One region of the Kribbella sp. NBC_01484 genome, then DNA from elsewhere that is predicted to be linked to it. Evidence: riboswitches for the same ligand, from Rfam matches in the RefSeq annotation. Region 1 holds a riboswitch; the other holds the start of a gene.
What was found. A riboswitch is a leader RNA that binds a small molecule or an ion and turns the genes downstream of it on or off. The one in region 1 is predicted to bind glycine.
Positions count from the first base shown of each region.

Region 2: linked by a shared signal. The riboswitch ahead of gcvP (aminomethyl-transferring glycine dehydrogenase) and the one ahead of OG555_RS09980 (L-serine ammonia-lyase) in region 1 are both predicted to bind glycine.

Region 1 is NZ_CP109437.1:2,036,936-2,041,139, forward strand. Features, by position in the region: gene OG555_RS09975 (SDR family oxidoreductase) at 1-533, shown strand, start outside; gene OG555_RS09980 (L-serine ammonia-lyase) at 534-1,907, opposite strand; glycine riboswitch at 1,987-2,079, opposite strand; gene OG555_RS09985 (alpha/beta hydrolase) at 2,279-3,766, shown strand; gene OG555_RS09990 (hypothetical protein) at 3,824-4,051, opposite strand.
Region 2 is NZ_CP109437.1:6,415,858-6,420,061, reverse strand. Features, by position in the region: gene gcvP (aminomethyl-transferring glycine dehydrogenase) at 1-2,092, opposite strand, end outside; glycine riboswitch at 2,175-2,264, opposite strand; gene OG555_RS31230 (MerR family transcriptional regulator) at 2,381-2,995, opposite strand; gene OG555_RS31225 (bifunctional nuclease family protein) at 3,184-3,678, opposite strand; gene ftsR (transcriptional regulator FtsR) at 3,732-4,204, opposite strand, start outside.

The DNA.
Region 1 (4,204 bases):
CCGTCGCAGCCGCGGCCCGGCAACTCGAGTCCGAGGCCGGCCGGCTCGACGTACTCATCAACAACGCCGGCATCCCCGGTCCGCGGCACACCGCGCGGGAGCTGACGGCGGACGACCTGCGGATCACGTACGACGTCAACGTGTTCGGCCCGGTCCGGATGCTGCACCACTTCCTGCCGCTGCTCGACCGCAGCGACAACCCGGTTGTCGTGAACGTGTCCAGCGGACTCGGCTCGATCGCCACCGCCGTCGATCCGGAGGTCTGGCCTCCCGCCGTACCGGTCTGGGTATACGCGGCGGGTTACGGATCGTCCAAGGCGGCCCTCAACATGCTCACGGTCCAGTACGCGCAGCAACTACCAGAGCTCCGGATCAACACCGTCGACCCTGGGTTCACCGCGACCGACTTCAACAATCACCGGGGCGTGCAGAGCGTCGAGAAGGGCGCGGAGATCATCGTCCGCCTGGCCACGATCGGTCCGAACGGCCCGACCGGCCAGTACCTCAGCCTGGACGGCAACGTGCCCTGGTGATCAGCACTCGATCACGTTGACGGCGAGGCCGCCGCGGGACGTCTCCTTGTACTTGATCTTCATGTCGGCGCCGGTCTCGCGCATCGTCTTGATCACCTTGTCGAGGGTGACGACGTGGACGCCGTCGCCGTGCATCGCCATCCGGGCCGCGTTGATCGCCTTCACCGACGCCATCGCGTTCCGCTCGATACAGGGGATCTGCACCAGCCCGCCGACCGGGTCGCAGGTCAGGCCGAGGTTGTGTTCCATGGCGATCTCGGCCGCGTTCTCGACCTGCCCCGGCGTACCGCCGAGGACCTCGCACAACCCGGCCGCCGCCATCGAGCAGGCCGAGCCGACCTCGCCCTGGCAACCGACCTCGGCGCCGGAGATCGACGCGTTCTCCTTGTACAGCACGCCGATCGCACCAGCCGTCAGCAGGAATCTGACCGCACCGTCGTCGGTCGCCCCCGGCACGAACCGCCGGTAGTAGTGCAGTACGGCGGGAATGATGCCGGCGGCACCGTTCGTCGGCGCGGTGACGATCCGGCCGCCGGACGCGTTCTGCTCGTTCACCGCGAGGGCGAACAGGTTGACCCAGTCCATCACCTTCAGCGGATCCACCGACCAGGGATCAGCGCTCAGTCGACGGTGCAGCGAGTGTGCCCGGCGCGGCACCTTCAGGCCGCCGGGCAGAATGCCCTCGGTCTCACAACCTTCGCGGACACAGTCCTGCATCACCTGCCAGATGTGCAGCAGCCCGGCCCGGATCTCCTCCTCGGTCCGCCAGGCGAGCTCGTTCGCGAGCATCACCTCGCTCATCGACAGCTGGGACTCGCGACAACGGTCGAGCAACTCGGCACCGGTGGTGAACGGGTACTTCAGCGGGGTCGTGTCCAGCACGATCCGGTCGCCGGCCGCCGCGTTCTCGTCGACCACGAATCCGCCGCCGACCGAGTAGTACGTGCGTTCCCGCAGTACGGCGCCGTCCGCCGAGCGGGCCACGAAACTCATCCCGTTCGGGTGGTAGGGCAGCGCCTTGCGCCGGTGCATGATCAGGTCGGTGTTCTCGTCGAACGCGATCTCGTGCGTACCGGCCAGCACTACTCGGCCGCGCTCGCGGATCGTCTCGACCCGGGCGTCGACGGAATGGGTGACGACGGTCTCGGGGTCCTCGCCCTCGAGTCCGAGCAGGACCGCCTTGTTGCTGCCGTGGCCGTGCCCGGTCGCACCGAGCGAACCGAAGAGTTGTGCTTCGACCCTCGCCGTCGCGGCCAGCAGGCCGGCGTCGGCCAGGCCGAGTGCGAAGGTGCGGGCGGCGCGCATCGGCCCCACCGTGTGGGAGCTCGACGGGCCGATCCCGATGCTGAACAGATCGAAGACGCTGATCGCCATCGTGTGGAGGTTCCTTCCGGTCGCCGTTGACCGTTTGGTGTCCTCCCCGCTCTGTCAGGCTGATGCCTTCCAGAGGTGCCTCGCCCGCGCGGTGAAGGTGCCTGAGAGATTCTTGGGGAGAGTTGCTCCTACGGCGCCCGGGTCACGCCCGGGTCTCTCCCGCACGGGTTCATGCGGCTGTTGAATTGACTGACGGTCTGGACGGTACGGCGCTCCCACCGGCAACGTCAATCCGGCCGATCCGCACCATCAGCGACCGACCCCAACGAGTCCCCCAAGGGCCGGCCGGGGTCTGGCGAGGGCTTGTCCCGGATGTGGTGAGGCAAGCGGTTGCTGAGGATCGAGGGAGTCCCCAGACAGGAGATTCGCTGATGAAGTCCCGACGAGTTCTCAGGACCACCGCGTGGGGTGTGGTCCTGGGATTCGCTGCGGCCGGCCTTACCGCGCTGCCGGCGCCGGCCGCCGTACCCAGGCAAGTGACCGTGCAGTGGTCCGACTGCAAGCCCGAGGGCAAGGATGATCCGGAGGAGGTGGAGGGATCGCAGTGCGCGACCCTGCAGGTGCCGGTCGACTGGCACGATCCCGACGGCCCCACCTTCGGCCTCGCGATCGCCCGTCGTACGGCGAAGTCGCCGGCCGACCGCGTCGGCGTGCTGATGTGGGGCCCGGGTGGTCCCGGTGACTCGGGCGTCGACCGGGTCAAGACCGGGATGTCCCGGTTCAGTCAGAACCTGCAGGACCAGTTCGACATCGTGAGCTTCGACCCGCGGGGTGTCGCCCGCAGCAACCCGGTGAAGTGCACGGCCGCACTGCTGGTCAAGCAGCCGTCACCGATCATCAAAAGTGCGGCCGAGTTCCGCGCGACCATTCGCTACAACCAGCAACTCGCGACCGACTGCCGCGACCACACCGGGCAGGTGTACGACCACCTCGACACCTGGCAGACGGTCCACGACGTCGACGCGATCCGCCGGGCGATCGGCGAGTCGACGATCTCCTTCCACGGCAGCTCGTACGGAACGGTGCTCGGCGGCCAGTACGCCGAGACGTACCCGGGCCGGGTGCGCGCGATGGTGCTCGAGAGCGTGAGCGACCACAGCGCCGCATCGGCGAAGGAATTCCTCGACGCCCAGGCGACCGCGGCCCAGGACTCGTTCTCCGAGTTCGTGAAATGGTGCGACGCGGCAACAACCTGCGCATTGCACGGTCGCGATATCCACACCTTGTGGGCGGACCTGCTCGCCCGGGCCGACCACGGCGAGGTGCCGGATCCGCAGCACCCGACCGTCGCGATCACACCGTTCAACCTGAGCTTCTTCGTGTTCCGCAAGCTCTACGACCCGGAGTGGGTCGCGCTCGCCGATACGTTGCAGCAACTCGACGCGAGTACGCCGCCGACCGGGCAGGCACCGGTCCCGCCCGGACTCGCGTCGTACCCGCTGGCGGTGTTCTGCCAGGACTGGAACCTCGGCGTCCGCGACTACCGGGAGTACGCCGGCCATCTCGACCGGCTGGCCAGGAACAACCCCGACATGCGCTACCCCGGTCAGCTGATGGCGGTGTCGATCTGCCTCGGGCAGCCGCCGGCCGCCAACCCGCAGCACCGGCTGAAGGTCCACGGCCTGAGGACTCCGGTCCTGCTCGCGAACGCGATCCACGACCCGGCCACCGGGTACGACTGGGCCCGGAGCCTCGAACGTCAGCTCGGCAGGTACGGCGTACTGCTCACCTACGAGGGCTGGGGGCACGGCAGCTACAACTCGAGCCCCTGCATGCAGACGACGATCGACGCGTATCTGGTCTCGCGTCAGGTGCCGGAACGCGGCACCAGTTGCCCCGCCGTACCACCGGTGGGCTGAGAGAGATCCGGGGCCGGCGCCTCCCAACCAGCACCGGCCCCGGTGTCCGTGTGGTCCTCAGACCGGGACGCCGGCCACGTCGAAAACGCGGTCGAGATGGTCGCCGCGGACCAGGCGGCCCGCCAGCAGACGGAGTTCGGCGCAGGCGCTCTCGAGTGCCTGCATCTGCGATCGGCAGTGGTCGACGTACCAGAACGGGTCGTCGGGCTGCGGATCGTCGGCATCGTCGATGTCGGCGTACCAGTGCTGATCTCCGTAGTGGACTACTCGCACTCGCAGATTCATGATGACTACTCCCCGTGCCCAGGGATCCTGGGTCCCCCCTGGCCCCAGTCGGGGCCGGCTCGGCTGGGCGCGTGGTACGCGGCCCCCCACTGCCACGCGCCCTGCCGAGTTCGACCCTCCCCCGCTCGATACATCGTCGGCGGCGGGGCGAAT
Region 2 (4,204 bases), 4.4 Mb from region 1:
TGCAGAACGTCTTGTGCAGGTTCAGGTGGCTGACGTCGCCGCCGAACTCACCGGGCTTGGCCAGACCGAGCAACGCGTTCAGGTTCGCGCCGTCGACGTACACCTGGCCACCGTGCTCGTGGACGATCCGGCAGACCTCGGTCACACTCTCCTCGTACACGCCGTGCGTGGACGGGTAGGTGATCATGATCGCCGCCAGCTTGGCCGCGTGCTCAGAAGCCTTCGCCCGCAGGTCGTCCAGGTCGATCGTGCCGTCGTCGTTGCCCTTGACAACGACCACCTTCATGCCGGCCATCACCGCGGAGGCGGCGTTGGTGCCGTGGGCACTGGCCGGGATCAGGCACACAGTGCGATCGAGATCACCCCGCCCGTGGTGGTACCCACGGATCGCGAGCAGCCCCGCCAGCTCACCCTGCGAACCCGCGTTCGGCTGGATCGAGACCTTCGCGTACCCGGTCACCTCGGCCAGCCAGCGCTCCAGCTGACCGATCAGCACCGCGTACCCGGCCGCGTCCTCGATCGGCGCGAACGGATGCAGGTCGGCGAACTCCGGCCAGGTGACCGGCTCCATCTCGGTGGTCGCGTTCAGCTTCATCGTGCAGGACCCGAGCGGGATCATCCCGCGGTCCAGCGCGTAGTCCTTGTCGGACAGCTTGCGCAGGTACCGCAGCATGGCGGTCTCGGACTGGTGCGTGTTGAACACCGGGTGCGTCAGGTAGTCCGTGGTCCGCGGCACGGCAACTGCGGCCGCGTCCAGCGAACCGTCGTACCGCACGCCGAAGGACTGGCAGACCCGGGTCAGCGTGGCGACGTCGGTCTTCTCGTCGCAGGAGATGCCGACGTGGTCCGCGTCGACCAGCCGGAGCCAGATGCCGTTCTGCCTGGCGGCGTCGACCACATCCGCGGCCTGACCGGGGACCCGGGCGAGCACGGTGTCGAAGAAGTCGTCGTGCACGACCTCCACACCTCCCGCACGCAACGACGCGGCCAACCGGCCGGCGTAGTCGTGGACGCGCTCCGCGATCGCCTTCAGACCGTCCGGCCCGTGGTAGACGGCGTACATCGACGCGACCACGGCCAGCAGGACCTGCGCCGTACAGATGTTGGAGGTCGCCTTCTCGCGGCGGATGTGCTGCTCGCGAGTCTGCAGTGCCAGCCGGTACGCCGGTGCGCCGTCAGAGTCGACGGATACACCGACGAGGCGGCCGGGCAACGACCGCTCGAGGCCGGACCGGACGGACATGAAACCGGCGTGCGGACCGCCGTAGAACAGTGGTACGCCGAACCGCTGCGAGGATCCGATCACGATGTCGGCGCCGGCCTCACCCGGTGCCTCGAGCAACGTCAGCGCGAGCAGGTCGGAGGCGACCGCGACCAGCGTGTCGCGCTCGTGCGCGGCAGCGATCAGCGGCTTCAGGTCGCGGACGACACCGCCGGAGCCCGGGTACTGCACGAGGAAGCCGAAGAAGTCACCGTCCGGCAGACCGTCGGTGGTGTCGGCGACCACGACCTCGATGCCGAGCGCCGCGGCCCGGGTCCGCACCACGGCGATGGTCTGGGCAAAGCAGTCGGCGTCGACCAGGAAGCGGTCGGACTTGCTCTTCTTGTTCGACCGGTGGGCCAGCGTCATCGCCTCGGCTGCCGCGGTGCCCTCGTCCAGCAGCGACGCGTTCGCGGTCGGCAGGCCGGTCAGGTCGGACACGACGGTCTGGAAGTTCAGCAGCGCCTCGAGCCGGCCCTGGGAGATCTCCGGCTGGTACGGCGTGTAGGCCGTGTACCAGGCCGGGTTCTCGACCAGACGCCGGACGATGACCGACGGCGTGAAGGTGCCGTAGTACCCCTGGCCGATCATCGAGGTGGCGACGGTGTTGCGGGCCGCCAGCTGGCGGAGCTCGGTCAGCGCGTCGACCTCGGAGGCCGGCTCGGGCAGCCGGAGCGCCTCGGCGGACCGGATCGACGCCGGCACCGCGGCATCCACCAGCGCGTCGACGTCGTCGTACCCGAGGAGTTGGACCATGCGGGCGATCTCGTCCGGACGCGGCCCGATGTGCCGGTCGGCGAACGTCGCCGAGAGTTGGGGTGAGTTGTTCATCTAGAGGCTCCGTTGCTGACAGTGCTTCCGGTCGCCTCCCCCTCTGTCACGCCCAGCTCACGCAGGGGCGCTCCAGAGTCGCCTGTGGCACTCGGTCCATGGGCCTGAGAGGTTCCGGGGAGGAATTGCCCCTTCGGCGCCCGGTTGCACGGGTCTCTCCCGAGTGCTGTGTACGGCTGAACCGAGGCTACCAGGAATCCTCGAACAGTTCGGGCAGGAGCCGTCTGCCGGCCGGACTGGAACTCCCCCGCCGTGCCGTGCGCGTAGAGGCGCACGGGATGAAACAGGTCAGCCGGTCATGCGAGCCCGGCGGCGGGCCGCGAGCTCGTCGTTGGCGTGGCTGTCGCCGTCGTCGTGACCGTCGGCACGCTCGGTCGGCAGCTCGGACAGCGAACCCTCGACCTCGCGCCAGACACCCCCGAGGGCGATACCGAAGACGCCCTGACCGCCGGCGAGCAGATCGATCACCTCGTCCGGCGAGGTGCACATGTAGACCGAGGCGCCGTCGCTCATCAGCGTGATCTGGGTCAGGTCGTCGATGCCGCGCTTGCTGAGGTGGGCGATCGCGGTCCGGATCTGCTGCAGTGAAATGCCGGCATCGAGCAGCCGCTTGATCACCTTCAGCAACAGGACGTCACGGAAGCCGTAGAGCCGTTGCGTGCCGGAGCCGGTCGCCGGGCGGACGGACGGGGAGACCAGGCCGGTGCGGGCCCAGTAGTCGAGCTGACGGTAGGTGATCCCGGCCGCCGCGCATGCCGTCGGACCGCGGAACCCGACATCCTCCGGCATCGGCCGCAGGTCGTCGTCGAACAGCAGACCCTGGACGCCCGCGGCAGCGGCCGCCTGGGCGTGTGCGTCGGACGTCGACTGCGCCGTCAGATCCGTGTCGCCGGTGCGTGTCACGCCTGAGCCTCCCTGGGTACCGACTGGAACGGGTCACATCCGTGGAGTGACAACACCCCACGACTCCTTCAAGGTAAGCCGCCGACCAGGGAGGGTCAACGACAACCGCACCGAGCCGGGAGCGTGTCGCGGCCGTCGTACGAATCGTTACCTATCTGATCTTGTACCACTGCGGTGAACTGAACTGGTCAGCTCTTGTCGAAATCCTCGGGTGTCACCTGGTCGAGGAACTCGCGGAATCGCTCGACCTCCTCTTCCTCCACCACCTCGTCGGGATCGTCGGTCTCACTCTCCGGAACCGGGATGCCGGCCTCGGCCAGGATCTCCTCGGTGCAGAACACCGGGGTCCCGGTGCGCAGCGCCAGCGCGATCGAGTCCGACGGTCGCGCCGAGATCTCGGTCTTGTCGTCGAACACCAGGATCGCCTCGAAGATGCCGTCGGTCAGGTTCACGATCCGGACCTGGCTGAGGGTGTGCCCGAGCACCCGGATGGTCTCCGCGAACAGGTCGTGCGTCAGCGGCCGCGGCGGCTCCATCCCCTGCTGGGCGAAAGCGATCGCACTCGCCTCGGCCGCGCCGATCCAGATCGGCAGGTACCGCTCCCCGCCAACCTCTCGCAGCAGCACGATCGGCTGACTCGAGGGCATCTCCACCCGGACTCCGACCACGTCGACTTCGCGCACCCCTTCAGCCTACTCCGCAGGGAAGCCCCGGGTAGGCCCGCGGGGTGCCCCGGTTACCTGGGCAGGCGGGAACGGACCAGCGCCGCGTGCAGGCGGACGGCGAGCGCGGCCAGTTCCTCGGTCTGTTCGGTACGGCGGGGGCCGGTCACCTGCTCGATCAGGCCGGCCTCCCGATCGGCCGCCGTCCGGAACGGGCGCAGGTGCCGCGGCTCGATCCCGTACGGCGCGAAGTCCGCGGCCAGCCGGGCGATCACGATCGCGTCCCCGTCGTAGTGGTTGCCACGGGCCACCACCAGGCCATGGCCCTCCAGCTCGCCGAGCAGTTCGGCCGAGATCCCCGCGGCGGCGCGGAGCTCCTCCCGGGTCAGCTTCAGATCGATGCCCGCAGCACCGAAGTCGTCGGCGACCGGCAGCCGCGGTGGCTCCGGCAACGAGCTCGGCGCGACCGGTGGACCGCCGGCCGCCGGGCGCAGGCCGCGATCGATCGCGCCGAGGTGTTCCTTGATCACCTTCAGCGGCAGGTACT